4 regions of the Streptomyces sp. NPDC030143 genome follow, and region 1 is predicted to be linked to each of the others. Evidence: riboswitches for the same ligand, from Rfam matches in the RefSeq annotation. Region 1 holds a riboswitch; each other region holds the start of a gene.
The links. Region 1 has a riboswitch for cobalamin ahead of ACZ4YY_RS32750 (ribonucleoside-diphosphate reductase subunit alpha). Riboswitches for the same ligand answer to the same signal wherever they lie in the genome.
Positions count from the first base shown of each region.

Region 1 (3,323 bases):
GGTCGCGATCATCTACATCCCGATCAAGCTGGGCGGCTTCGACGACATCTTCGCCAAGGCGGGCGAGAAGTACGCCGCGGCCGGCGCGGGCGGTCTGATCCCGGCCGAGGCGGGCCAGTGGACGTACGCCACCCTGGCCTTCGGTTCGGCGCTCGCGCTCTTCATGTACCCGCACTCGATCACGGCGACGCTGTCCTCCAAGAGCCGTGAGGTGATCCGCCGCAACACCACGATCCTGCCGCTGTACTCCCTGATGCTGGGCCTGCTCGCCCTGCTCGGCTTCATGGCGATCGCGGCGGGTGTGAAGGTGACCAACGGCCAGCTGGCCATCCCGCAGCTGTTCGAGAACATGTTCCCGGACTGGTTCGCGGGCGTCGCCTTCGCGGCGATCGGCATCGGCGCGCTCGTCCCCGCGGCCATCATGTCGATCGCGGCGGCGAACCTCTTCACCCGCAACGTCTACAAGGACTTCATCAAGCCGGACGCGACGCCCGAGCAGGAGACGAAGGTCTCCAAGCTGGTCTCGCTGCTGGTGAAGGTGGGCGCCCTGGCCTTCGTCCTGACCATGGACAAGACGGTCGCCATCAACTTCCAGCTCCTCGGCGGCATCTGGATCCTGCAGACCTTCCCGGCCCTGGTCGGCGGCCTGTTCACCCGCTGGTTCCACCGCTGGGCGCTGCTCGCCGGCTGGGCGGTCGGCATGGTCTACGGCACGGTCGCCGCGTACGGTGTCGCCTCCCCGACCCAGAAGCACTTCGGCGGCTCGTCGAAGGAGATCCCGGGCATCGGCGAGATCGGCTACATCGGTCTGACGGCGTTCGTGCTCAACCTGGTCGTCACCGTGGTCCTCACCTTCGCCTTCAGGGCCGCCGGCGCCCCCGACGGCATCGACGAGACCAGGCCGGAGGACTACACGGCCGACGCCGGCGACCCCGGCGTCGAGATCGAACTCCCGCCGGCCACGGCGGGCACGCCCACGCATTAGGGGTCCGTGCACCATGAGCGCCCGATCGGGCCGCGTGGTCCGGTGACGTGCACCGCCGCGTCGCCAGGCCGCGCGGCCCAGGGGGCACAGTGCACCGACCGATGGTCCCGTCACCCCGCAGCGGGCCGCCGGCAGCAGGACTGACGGCGGCCCGTTGTCGTGAACACTCACCCCATGGACATGCTCATCGCAGAAGCGGAGCCCGCCGAGTACGCCGCCCTCGGCGACCTCACTCTCCTCACCTACGAACTGACGCTCTGAAACCAGCGCGACACAACATCTGGGGGTGGCATCGCGCCCCGACACAAGATGTATGCTCATGCTCGCTGTCGCCGCAGGGGAATCCGGTGCGAATCCGGAACTGTCCCGCAACGGTGTACTTGCGTGTTTCCGCACGCCTGTTCAGTCCGAGGTCCTGCCGACAGCGCACCCGGCCGTCCGGTCCGGGTGCCCTGACGTCCGGGCCTCGCGGAATGGGCCGGTGGACGCGACGCCGCGTGCGCTCGTGTGCTGCCCCCCGCCCTTCGCAAGGCCCCGTGCCCAGCGAGGGAGAGCCCCCACGTGACCATCGCGCCAGCCGATCCGGCTTCCGTCACCGCGCCGGAGAACGACGGTCCCGGTGCCGCGCTGCTGCGGACCCTGACCGAGCTGACCGCCGACCTCCCCGACGCCGACCCCGGCCGGGTCGCCGCCGCCGCGCTGCGCGGCCGGTCCGCACGGGCGGACGAGACGGAGCTGCGCGAGCTGGCCACGGAGGCGGCCGCCGGCCTGATCTCGGAGGACCCCGCCTACTCGAAGCTGGCCGCCCGGCTGCTGACCGTCGGCATCCGCGCCGAGGCCGCCGCGCAAGGCGTCACCTCGTTCACCGAGTCGGTCGCCGTCGGCCACCGCGAGGGCCTCGTCGCCGACCGCACCGCCGCGTTCGTCCGGCTCCACGCGGCCCGTCTCGACGCGTTGGTCGACCCGGCGGCCGACGACCGCTTCGGCTACTTCGGCCTGCGCACACTCCACAGCCGCTACCTGCTGCGCCACCCCCTCACCCGCAAGGTGATCGAGACGCCCCAGCACTTCCTGCTGCGGGTGGCGAGCGGTCTGGCCGAGGACGACACGGCACGGTCGGTCGACGAGGTGTCCGCGCTCTACGGGCTCATGAGCCGGCTGGACTACCTCCCCTCCTCCCCCACGCTGTTCAACTCCGGCACCCGGCACCCGCAGATGTCGTCCTGCTACCTCCTCGACTCCCCGCTGGACGAACTGGACTCCATCTACGACCGCTACCACCAGGTGGCCCGCCTCTCCAAGCACGCCGGCGGCATCGGACTGTCGTACTCCCGCATCCGCTCCCGGGGGTCGCTGATCCGGGGCACCAACGGGCACTCCAACGGCATCGTGCCGTTCCTGAAGACCCTGGACGCCTCCGTGGCCGCCGTGAACCAGGGCGGCCGGCGCAAGGGCGCGGCGGCCGTCTACCTGGAGACCTGGCACTCCGACATCGAGGAGTTCCTGGAGCTGCGCGACAACACCGGTGAGGACGCCCGCCGCACGCACAACCTCAACCTCGCGCACTGGGTGCCGGACGAGTTCATGCGCCGAGTGAACGCCGACGAGCAGTGGTCGCTGTTCTCCCCGGCGGACGTACCGGAGCTGGTGGACCTGTGGGGCGACGAGTTCGACGCGGCCTACCGCAGGGCGGAGGCGGAGGGGCTGGCGCGCCGGACGCTCCCGGCCCGTGAGCTGTACGGCCGGATGATGCGCACCCTCGCGCAGACCGGCAACGGCTGGATGACCTTCAAGGACGCCGCCAACCGCACGGCGAACCAGACGGCCGAGCCGGGTCACGTCATCCACTCCTCCAACCTCTGCACGGAGATCCTGGAGGTCACGGACGACGGGGAGACGGCGGTCTGCAACCTCGGTTCGGTCAACCTCGGCGCGTTCGTCGTCGACGGGGACATCGACTGGGAGCGGCTGGACGAGACCGTCCGCACGGCCGTCGCCTTCCTCGACCGCGTCGTCGACATCAACTTCTACCCGACCGAGCAGGCGGGCCGTTCCAACGCCCGCTGGCGCCCCGTCGGCCTGGGCGCCATGGGCCTGCAGGACGTCTTCTTCAAGCTGCGGCTGCCCTTCGACTCCGACGAGGCCAAGGCGCTCTCCGCGCGGATCGCCGAACGCATCATGCTCGCCGCCTACGAGGCCTCCACCGACCTCGCCGAGCGCAGCGGCCCGCTGCCGGCCTGGGAGAAGACGCGCGCGGCGCGCGGTGTGCTGCACCCCGACCACTACGGCGTGGCGTTCACCTGGCCGGAGCGCTGGGCGGCGCTGCGTGAGCGGATCG
Region 1 covers NZ_JBVIAY010000028.1:68,514-71,836, reverse strand. The annotation lists gene mctP (monocarboxylate uptake permease MctP) at 1-985, shown strand, start outside; adenosylcobalamin-variant (AdoCbl-variant) riboswitch at 1,312-1,410, shown strand; gene ACZ4YY_RS32750 (ribonucleoside-diphosphate reductase subunit alpha) at 1,547-3,323, shown strand, end outside.

Region 2 (3,323 bases), on a different contig from region 1:
GAGCAGGGCGAGCGCCCGCCCCGCGCGGATCTCGAAGTCCAGGCCGTCGAGCACGGTCGGGCCGTCCTCGTACGCGAAGGAGGCCCCCCGCAGCGCGACCAGCTCGCTCATGACAACGGCCTTTCGAGTACGAGGGTGAGAGCGGCCAGGGCCACGAGGAGCCCGGCACTGGCCGAGGTGAACCGGACCGAGACGCGGGCCTCGGGGACCAGGACGCGCAGCGTGCCGTCGTAGCCGCGTCCGGCGAGCCCGGCCTGCAGCCGTGTCGCCCGGTCGAAGGCCCGCACGAACGCGGTGGCGCCCAGCCCGGCAAGGGACCGCCACTCGGCGGCCCGGGAGGTGTGCCCGAGCCGTGCCGCCTGCGCCTCCCTGATCCGACGCACGGAGTCCAGCAGCAGGAAGCTCATGCGGTACGTCACCAGCGCCACGTCGACGACCGGCGCCGGCACGCCCGCCTTCACCAGTCGCGGCAGCAGGTCGGACATCGGCGTGGTGAACGCGAACAGCAGCACGCCGAGGGAGGCGGCCGAGGTGCGCAGCATCAGCTCCCCGGCCCGGGCGGACCCGCCGTCGGCCAGGGAGACGAAGCCGCCGGGCCCGCCCACCTGCACCAGCAGGGTCACCGCGCCCGTCGCACAGAAGCCCAGCGGCACCCGGTAGGCGCGCCACAGCCGCCCGGCCGGCACCCCCGCCGGGCCCAGCAGCACGGCGAGCGCCGTCACCAGTACCAGGGCCGCGCCCGGCCACGGCGGCAGCGAGATCGCGAGCACGGTGAGGCCCAGCCCGAGCACGGCCTTGTCCACGGGATGACGGTGGCGCCAGCGACTGCCGTGCGCCGCCGCGTCGATCGGCAGCACGAGCGCTCAGGTCCGTTCCGCCACGGACGCCCCGGCCTCGGGCTCCTTCGCCGCCGGGACGTCCTCGGCCGGCAACTCGGCCCGCGCGCGCTGTTCGCCCTGGCGCCGCCCGCGCCGCAGCCCGAAGTAGTAGGCGAGGACACCCGCGCCGAGGGCGGCCTGGACCGCGAACAGCGCCGACTCGATTTCGCCCGACGGGGGCTCGTACAGCGGTGAGAACCACGGCTCGTAGTCCGGCTCGAGCTCGGTGATCGCCGTCTGCGCCTCGCCGTCGGAGCCCGCGAAGGGCTCCTCCTTGTGGTCGCCCAGCCCGAGGGCCAGGGGCAGCACGGCGAGCGCCAGCACCGCGAGCAGCAGCAGGAGGTTGATCTTCGTGTTCCGCTTCACCGGGCCGCCGCCTCCGTTCCGGCCGGGGCCTGCCGGCCCGTCACGAGCACGCCCAGACGCGTCAGTTCGCCCTTGCTGGACTGCACCAGCAGACGCATCACCAGCACCGTGAGCAGGCCCTCGCTCACCGCGAGCGGGATCTGCGTGACGGCGAAGATGGACCCGAACTTGCCCAGGGCGCCCAGGAACCCGCTGCCCGGGTCGGGGAACGCGAGCGCCAACTGCACGCTGGTGACGCAGTACGTGGACAGGTCGGCGACGAACGCCCCGAAGAACACCGCGACCATCAGCGGCACGCCGTAGCGCCGCAGCAGCCGGTACATGCCGTAACCGGCCCACGGGCCGACGATCGCCATCGAGAAGACGTTCGCGCCGAGCGTGGTCAGGCCGCCGTGCGCGAGCAGCAGCGCCTGGAAGAGCAGGGTGATGGTGCCCAGCACCGCCATGATCGGCGGCCGGAACAGGATCGCGCCCAGGCCGGTGCCGGTGGGGTGCGAGCAACTGCCGGTGACGGAGGGCAGCTTCAGCGCGGACAGGACGAACGTGAAGGCCCCGGAGGCACCGAGGAGCAGCGTGCTCTCCGGGTGCTCCCGCACCTCACGTTGGAGCGAGCGGACTCCGTGGACGACGAACGGCGCCGACGCGACGCCCCAGGCGACCGCGTGCACCGGAGGCAGGAAACCCTCGGCAATGTGCATGGCTCAGCAGACCCTCTCCAGCACCTCGTGGATGGTTGACGCGCCTTGGCCGGTCTCCTGGCTGACGGGTACCACCGCCCGTACTCCGCCTTCCCGGGTCCGAGGACCCAGTGGCCGCCCGCGAGGGCCGGAGCCGGACTTCCCGATCACAGTGGCGAGGGCCGCACCGGCATCACACCGGATTTCCCGTTCACCAAGGCGTGGTGACAGTAGTGCCCGTACAGGGGTGGTGACAAGCGGCAACGGGGGCGCGCGGACGGTGTCCGGCGGCTCACACCCCGGCGCACACGTCGCCTCAGCGGGGTTCCGGGACGGCCGGGGAGAGGCCCGGCGCCCAGGCGAGGACGGTGACGGTGGTGCCCCGGCCGGCCTCGGTGTCGACGGCGAACTCGTTCACCAGTCTGCGGGCCCCGCTCAGGCCCATGCCGAGGCCCCCGCCGGTGGTGTAGCCGTCGGTCATCGCCAGGTCGAGGTCGCCGATTCCGGGGCCGGTGTCGGTGAAGGCAAGTCTCAGGCCGCGTCGGCCGTCGTCGTCCTGCGGAGCGATCTCGACGTACCCGCCGCCGCCGTGGACCAGGGTGTTGCGGGCCAGCTCGCTGGCCGCGGTGACCAGCTTGGTCTGCTGCACGAGACCGAAGCCGAGGCCCGCGGCGGCCTGCCGCACCCGATGGCGCACCCAGCCCAGATCCGCGTCCGAACCGATCGGCAGCGTGGCCGCGAGGACGTGTCCCGGGACCGGGGTCACGTGACCGCTTCCCGGCCCGCTGCGCGGGTGGCCGGGCCCGCCGGACGTCCGCTCCCGTGCGGGTGGGAGATGAGCGTTGTTCGTCGCGACACCTGCATCGTCTCCCTGCGCACGGAACCGTGCGGCTGCCGGGCGGCACGCCTCCGGCTGATCGTTGCCGTATGACAAACATTAGCGTCGGGGTGCGGTGCGAACAACAGCGGCCGTCCGGCGGGCCGGGGGCTTCGGATCAGCGTCCGCGCCAGTCCAGGCAGACCACCAGGGCGTCGTCGTCCGGGGAGGGCCGGCCACGGTGGACGGTGAGCTCGCGCAGGATGGCGCCCGGCACGTCGGCGGCCGGCAGCAGTCGGGTGGCGGCGATCGCCCGGGCCAGCGCGCCGTCCCCGAACGCCTCGCCGCCGGGGGAGGCCGCCTCGTGGACGCCGTCGCTGACGAAGACGAGGCGGTCGCCCGGCTCGACGCGGAACTCCTGCGTGACGTAGTCGGTCTCCTCGAACATGCCCAGCGGCAACTGGGCCTCGAAATGCACCCGTTCCACGGTCCTGTCGCGCAGCCGCAGCAACTGCGGGGACCCGGCGTCGACCGCCCGGACCAGGCCGGTGACGAGGTCGAAGTCGAGCATCAGCACCGACAGGA
Region 2 covers NZ_JBVIAY010000002.1:25,567-28,889, forward strand. The annotation lists gene ACZ4YY_RS03270 (energy-coupling factor ABC transporter ATP-binding protein) at 1-111, opposite strand, end outside; gene cbiQ (cobalt ECF transporter T component CbiQ) at 108-857, opposite strand; gene ACZ4YY_RS03280 (energy-coupling factor ABC transporter substrate-binding protein) at 864-1,244, opposite strand; gene ACZ4YY_RS03285 (energy-coupling factor ABC transporter permease) at 1,241-1,942, opposite strand; cobalamin riboswitch at 1,973-2,155, opposite strand; gene ACZ4YY_RS03290 (ATP-binding protein) at 2,238-2,687, opposite strand; gene ACZ4YY_RS03295 (PP2C family protein-serine/threonine phosphatase) at 2,917-3,323, opposite strand, start outside.
Region 2: linked by a shared signal. The riboswitch ahead of ACZ4YY_RS03285 (energy-coupling factor ABC transporter permease) and the one ahead of ACZ4YY_RS32750 (ribonucleoside-diphosphate reductase subunit alpha) in region 1 are both predicted to bind cobalamin.

Region 3 (3,323 bases), on a different contig from region 1:
CGCACGACGACACCGGGTTCGGCGGCCAGCGCGTCCACGTCGGTGAAGTTGGACATCAGCGGGATCGCGCACACGGCGACCCGCAGCACGTCCTCCCCGACCGGCGGCGCCACCGTCGACTCGCGCACGGTCCCGCGCAGCGACACGCGCAGGCCGTCCTCCTCGTCGATGCCGAGGCCGTGCCGGAACGGCAGCACCCCGTACGTCCGCCGCCCGGTGAGGCGGTGCAGCATGTCGAGCCCGGGTTCGAGCAGGCCGACGTCGCCGCGGAACTTGTTGACGAGGAACCCGGCGACCAGCTCCTGGTCCTCGGGCGAGAGCAGCGCGACGGTTCCGAAGAACGACGCGAAGACACCCCCGCGGTCGATGTCGCCGACGACGAGCACGGGCAGCCGCGCGCCCCGCGCGATGCCCATGTTCACGATGTCGGTCCGCCGCAGATTGATCTCGGCGGGGCTGCCGGCCCCCTCACAGATCACCGCGTCATACGTGCCCCGCAGTTCGGCGAGGCAGTCCAGCACCGTCCCCAGCAGTTCGCGCTGGCGTCCGCCGTGGTACCCGCGTGCGCTCAGCTCGCCGACGGGCTTGCCGAGCAGCACGACCTGACTGCTGCGCTCGCCCCCGGGCTTGAGGAGCACCGGGTTCATCAGCGCGGTCGGCTCGACCCGGCAGGCCTGTGCCTGCATGGCCTGCGCCCGCCCGATCTCGGCGCCCTCCCGCGTCACGAACGAGTTCAGCGACATGTTCTGCGCCTTGAACGGCGCGACCTTCACCCCCTGCCGCACCAGCCACCGGCAGATCCCGGCGGTGACGACGCTCTTGCCGGCGTCGGAGGTGGTGCCGGCCACGAGGAGACCCCCACCGGTCATCGCGTACGCCCCCTTGTCAGTAGCCGCCCGGCGACCGTCACGCCGAGCGCGAGCAGACCGACACGGCGGGAGAGCCGTGCGGCGCGTTCGATGTCGTGCGCGACGACGGGCCGCCCCGCCGCCCCGTTGAGCACCGGCCGGTGTTCGACCCGGCCGCCGTAGGAGAGCGTCCCGCCCAGCCGCACCCCGAGGGCGCCCGCGAAGGACGCCTCCACGGGACCGGCGTTGGGGCTGGGATGCCGGCGGGCATCGGCCCGCCACGCCCGCACGGCCCCCCGCGGATCGTCCCCGGCGACGGCCGCCAGGACGGCCGTCAGCCGCGCCCCCGGCCAGCCGGCGACGTCGTCGAGCCGGGCCGAGGCCCAGCCGTAGCGGCGATGGCGTGGCGACCGGTGCCCGACCATGGCGTCGAGGGTGTTCACGGCGCGGAAGCCGAGCAGCCCCGGCACCCCGGCGACGGCCCCCCACACCAGCGCCCCCACCACCGCGTCGGAGGTGTTCTCGGCGACGGACTCGACGACCGCGCGGGCGATCCCGTCGGCGTCCAGGGCCTGCGGGTCCCGCCCGCACAGGTGCGGCAGCCGGGCCCGCGCCGTCTCCACGTCGCCGGTCTCCAGCGCCCGTCCGATGGTCCGGGCCTCGCGCACCAGGGAACTCCCGCCGACGACGGCCCAGGTGGCGACTCCGGTCAGGGCGACGGAGGCGGTGGGGGAGGTACGCGCCGCGCGCGCGGCGACGGCACCCAGCGCGACGGCACCCCCGGCGCACACCGCGGTGTGCAGCGCGCCCCACCCCCGGTGGTCCCGCCACAGCACCCGTTCCACGGCGCCCGCGGCCCGCCCGAACGCGGCGACCGGATGCCCCCGGCGGGGATCGCCGAACAGCAGGTCGCCGAGGAGGCCGGCGGCGGCGCCGTACGCGAAGGCGCGATCGGCCCGCATCGGCTCAGCCGACCGCGGGGTGGCGGAGGGGAGTTGCGGCGCTTGACCTCGAACGGCAGCCGAGCATGGCGGTATGTCCTCACTCAGGGTGTCCACGCCCTGGTTCGACGAGACCGGCGGTGAGAGTTCCTGGCTCCCGGGGGGCAACCCCCGGTGACAGTGGCGGGACCGCGCCGGACTCGCACCGGCTTCCTCTCTTGCCGCCGTACATGGCCCCGGCAGTCCACCACGGCCCCGGAAGGGCCGTCAACTTGCCGTTGACCTGCGCGAGGAGAGTGTGCAGAACCCCACACGCGGGTGTAGGCCGGGCACGAAAAGGCGGGGTGGGGGACGGAGAACCGTCCCGCACCCCGCCCACGCAGGAGCGTCGTGCGTCAGGCGACGATCAGGGAGATCCCGTACGCCACCGCCGCCGCGCAGGCCGCGAAGCAGGCGTAGGCCGCGGTGACCGCGAGGGCCGCCGACTCGCCCTGGGCGGCGGCGCGCTCGCGGCGCGACAGGCCCGTGATGCCGAGGGTGAACAGGCCGACGAGGGCCACGGTGACCACGAGGCTGACGCCGAAGACGGAGCCGAGGGCAGCCCAGTCGATCTTCATGGTGATTCCTTCTTGAGCGGGTGCGGAACCGGGTGCGCGCAGTTCAGACGGTGGTGGTGGCGGCCGGCGGGGCCGGCTCGGCGGCCGTGGGGGCGGCGATCGTGGCCGTCAGGCCCGCCTCGGCCACCGGGCCCGCCGGGGGCGGCGTCACGGCGGCGATCGCCTGGGTCACCACGCCGGCCGGCTCGTCCGAGTCGTTGACGTTGGTGTGGTCGACGACCTCGCGACGGGAGATCTTCCAGATCGCGGCGCTGGAGCCGACGAGGAAGACCGCCACCAGGGCCGTGCCCCAGTCGCCGAAGCCGGTCACGTACTCGGCGAGCGCGCCCACCAGGGCCGCGGCCGGGAGGGTCAGACCCCAGGCGACGAACATCCGGGTGGCGGTGGACCAGCGGACGACACCGCCCTTGCGGCCCAGGCCCGCGCCCATCACCGCACCGGAGACCGAGTGGGTGGTGGAGAGGGAGAAGCCCAGGTGGGAGGAGGCCAGGATGACGGTGGCCGCGCTGGTCTGGGCGGCGAAGCCCTGCTGCGGCTGGAGGTCGGTCAGGCCCTTGCCCATGGTGCGGATGATGCGCCAGCCGCCGAGATAGGTGCCCAGCGCGATGGCGACGCCCGCGGAGAGGATGACCCACAGGGGCGGGTCGGAGTCGGGGGCGACGGCACCGCCGGCGACCAGGGCGAGGGTGATGATGCCCATCGTCTTCTGCGCGTCGTTGGTGCCGTGGGCCAGGGAGACCAGGCCGGCGGAGGCGATCTGGCCGGCGCGGTAGCCCTTCTCGGCGGCCTTGCCGTCGGCCTTCTTGCCGAGGGTGTACGTCAGCCGGCTCGCGAGCATCGCGGCGACGCCCGCGACCAGCGGTGCCGCGATCGCCGGGATCAGCACCTTGGTGACCAGCACGTCGCCGTGCACCGCG
Region 3 covers NZ_JBVIAY010000001.1:82,213-85,535, reverse strand. The annotation lists gene ACZ4YY_RS00370 (cobyric acid synthase) at 1-869, opposite strand, end outside; gene ACZ4YY_RS00365 (cobalamin biosynthesis protein) at 866-1,810, opposite strand; cobalamin riboswitch at 1,915-2,053, opposite strand; gene ACZ4YY_RS00360 (hypothetical protein) at 2,185-2,406, opposite strand; gene ACZ4YY_RS00355 (inorganic phosphate transporter) at 2,450-3,323, opposite strand, start outside.
Region 3: linked by a shared signal. The riboswitch ahead of ACZ4YY_RS00365 (cobalamin biosynthesis protein) and the one ahead of ACZ4YY_RS32750 (ribonucleoside-diphosphate reductase subunit alpha) in region 1 are both predicted to bind cobalamin.

Region 4 (3,323 bases), on a different contig from region 1:
CACGGGGCCGCCACCACGGCCGTCGAGGCGGACCTCGCCGACCCGGAGGCCGGCCCGGGTCTTCGACGAGGTCGAGGACAGGTCGGGCGGCATCACGGCCCTGGTGATGTGCCACTGCGAGTCGGTCGACTCCGGTCTGCTCGACACCACCGTCGAGAGCTTCGACCGGCACTTCGCGGTCAACGCCCGCGCCACCTGGCTGCTGATCCGCGAGTTCGGCCGGCGGTTCGCCGCCGCACCGGGCACCGGCCGGATCGTCTCCCTCACCAGCGACCACACGGTCGGCAACCTTCCCTACGGTGCGAGCAAGGGCGCCCTGGACCGCATCACCCTGGCCGCCGCGCACGAGTTCGCCCACCTCGGCGTCACCGCCAACGTCGTCAACCCGGGACCGGTGGACACCGGTTGGATGACCGAGGAGGTGCGCGCCGCCGTGATCGGCCGGACCCCGCTCGACCGGCTCGGCACCCCGCAGGACACCGCCCACCTCGTCGACTTCCTCTGCTCGCCGCAGGGCCAGTGGGTCAACGGCCAGCTCCTGATGAGCAACGGCGGCTTCGCGTAGGGCTCGCCCTCCGGACGAGGGGCCTCCCGCGCGTCGGGAGAGCCCGCGCTTCCCGGCGGCGGTCGTCGGATCCGAGGACCGCCGCGCGCCTCGGACCTCAGGAGGCCGTGCGGCGCCCTGGCGGGGTGAAGACGTACAGCTCGAGGATGTCCGGCAGCGGGGCCAGGCCGGGGCCGCCCGCGCGCACCCAGGCGGCGATGTCCTCGGTCGCGTCGGGGTCGTTGACGAGTCCCAGCCACACGGGACGTGCCCCCGCGGCCCGGCCGGCGGCGGAGGGCTGTACCACGACGACGTTGGCCTGGTCGCACACGTCGAGGCAGGCGGAGATGCGCACGGGCACCTGCGCGCGCAGACGGGCGGTCTGCGCCGCGTGATCGACCCCGGTCACCTTGGGACTGCCGCAGCAGCAGTCCCGGCACACGACGACCCGGCACGGTGCCGTCCCGGCCGCCCGCGCGGGCGCCTCGTCGCCGGACGCCTCGTCGCCGGACGCCCCGTCGCCGAACGCCCCGTCGGCCGTTGTCCCGTTCATACCGGGCCCGCCCCTCTCCGGGGAGATCCGCCCCGGTGTCCGTCGAGGAGGCGACGACGTGAGTCTCCTGGCTCTCGGGGCGAGGCTCGTCCCGGCCTTCCCGCCCCGTCCGGGGGCGGTGGCCTGTCGGGATCCGCTCGCCGATCACAGTGGCGGGACCGCGCCGGATTCGCACCGGCTTCCTCGGACCGCCGTCGCCCTGTCGTCGGCCATCATCCCCCATCCGCCGCTCGCCCCCACCCCCGGGTGGCACCCCGCGCGGAGTCGACGGCCGACCCGTCGGAAGGACGCGGCACCCGCCCTGCGGCGCGGGGCACGGTGGTGCCTATGCTCGGGCGTGCAGTCGGCTCACGCCCCCGTCCGACCGGAACTGCGGGGGCCGCGACGCAAGAGGGAACCTCGTGGACGGGTCGGCGGTACGGACGGCGGCACGGTGTGCGCGTGAAAACCTCCCTCCCCTTTCCGGTGCCTGTCGGGGCTCGTGACCAGGAGGTCGGACGTGATCGTGCCCGCGCAGGTTCCCGCCACGCTCGCCGGGGAGCGGGGCGGGACCCGCACCCCGGCGAGCGGTACCGTCTCCGGTGTCTGCCACGGCACCCTGGGCGAGCTGTACCAGGGCCCGCTGCGGGCGGGCGGCGATCCCGACATCGCGCTGGTGTCCTTCCCCGTGGACCGTCATGCCTGGGTGCACTTCACCCCGGGCTCGGAGCCGCCGAACCTGCTGCCGCTCGGGGAGAAGGCGGCGAAGGCCGCCCGGATCTTCCTGGAGCGCTTCGGACTCGACCTGCCGCCGGGCCGCTGGAGCACCCACTCCGAGCTGAAGGTGGGCGTGGGCATGGCCAGTTCGACAGCCGACATCGTGGCGACCCTGCGCTGTCTGTTCCGGCTGTTCGCCCTGCGGTACGACGCGGACGTGGTCCTCGGCGTCCTGGCGGCGATCGAACGGGCCGACAGCGTGTTCCTCGACGAGTTCGCCCTGCACCTCAGCGGCCGCCACCGGGTGGTCCGCCGGCTCGGCACCGACATCGGCTTCCACACCGCCTTCGTCACCGAGCCGGGCACGGTGGACACCGCCGCCGTCACCGCTCCGCTGCTGGAGCACTACCGGCGGCGCGGGGAGGAGTACCAGCGGTGCCTGACCGATCTGCTGAAGGCCTTCGACTCGGGCGACCCGGCGGCCGTGGCACGGGCGGCGACCAGCAGCGCCGCGCTCTCCCAGGAGGTGCTGCCCAAGGCCACGTTCGAGCGGGTGCTGGGCCACCGGGAGCGGTTCGGCGCCGACGGCGTCTTCGTCGCCCACACGGGGTGCCTGGTCGGCTACCTCTTCCGCCGTCGCCCCGGTCCCGACGTCAAGTCCGACCTGTCGGCCTTCTTCCACTCGCTCGGCCACCAGTGCTCGTTCGCCCGAGGTGGGTACGGGTGATCCACCCTCCTCGCCGACACCCCGGGGGTTCCCGGCCTCGTCCGGCTCATCCGCTCGCAGGGTCCGGTCCGGTGCGGCCGTCATCGTTCGCCGTCGGCGCGGCGCCCGCGTCCCGGAGGCCTGCGGGCCGCCGGGGGCGCGGTCGAGGCGCGGACGGCGAGGTCGACCGGCGGGTCGTCGACCGGCGGCGGTTGCGCGTCCGGCTGCTCGATGGCCTGCACCGGCAGGCGCAGTCCCGCGCGGGCCACGGTGTCGAACGGCTGGCGCACCGTGGTCAACGGCGGGGCGACGTACGCGGCGAGGGGATGTCGTCGAAGCCCACCACGCTGACGTCGTCCGGCACCCTCGGGCCGGCGTCGGTCAGCGCGCGGATCGGGCCGACGGCCATGTCGTCGTGGCGGCGAACACCGCGGTCACGTCCCCGTCGCGGGCCGGTCGGCGGCCGGCCGCGTAGCCCGAGGCGACGGACCAGTCATCGACGAGCACGGCGGGCTGCTCCTGCCGCGCTCCGCGAGGGTCGACCGCCGGCCTTCGAGGCGGTCCGGGCGGCGTACCACCGCGTCGGGCCCGCGAGGTGGTGGGCGGTCGTGTGCCCGAGGTCCAGGAGGTGGTCGGTCGCCGCCCGGGCCCGTTGCACGGCGTTGACCCCGGTGGCCACCGTCCGCGGGCCCCCGTGCGGCGCGGGCGCGCCCGGCAGTAACGGCACGTCGGCGGCGAAGGCGTCCGCCCCCTCGTCGATCGGCTCGGAGACGATGACGCCGTCGACGCCCTGGTGCAGCAGCGACCGCACGGCACCGGCGACG
Region 4 covers NZ_JBVIAY010000005.1:447,977-451,299, reverse strand. The annotation lists partial or broken gene ACZ4YY_RS12610 (SDR family oxidoreductase) at 1-565, shown strand, start outside; gene ACZ4YY_RS12605 ((2Fe-2S) ferredoxin domain-containing protein) at 663-1,097, opposite strand; cobalamin riboswitch at 1,159-1,281, opposite strand; gene ACZ4YY_RS12600 (GHMP family kinase ATP-binding protein) at 1,597-2,520, shown strand; partial or broken gene ACZ4YY_RS12595 (LacI family DNA-binding transcriptional regulator) at 2,601-3,323, opposite strand, start outside.
Region 4: linked by a shared signal. The riboswitch ahead of ACZ4YY_RS12605 ((2Fe-2S) ferredoxin domain-containing protein) and the one ahead of ACZ4YY_RS32750 (ribonucleoside-diphosphate reductase subunit alpha) in region 1 are both predicted to bind cobalamin.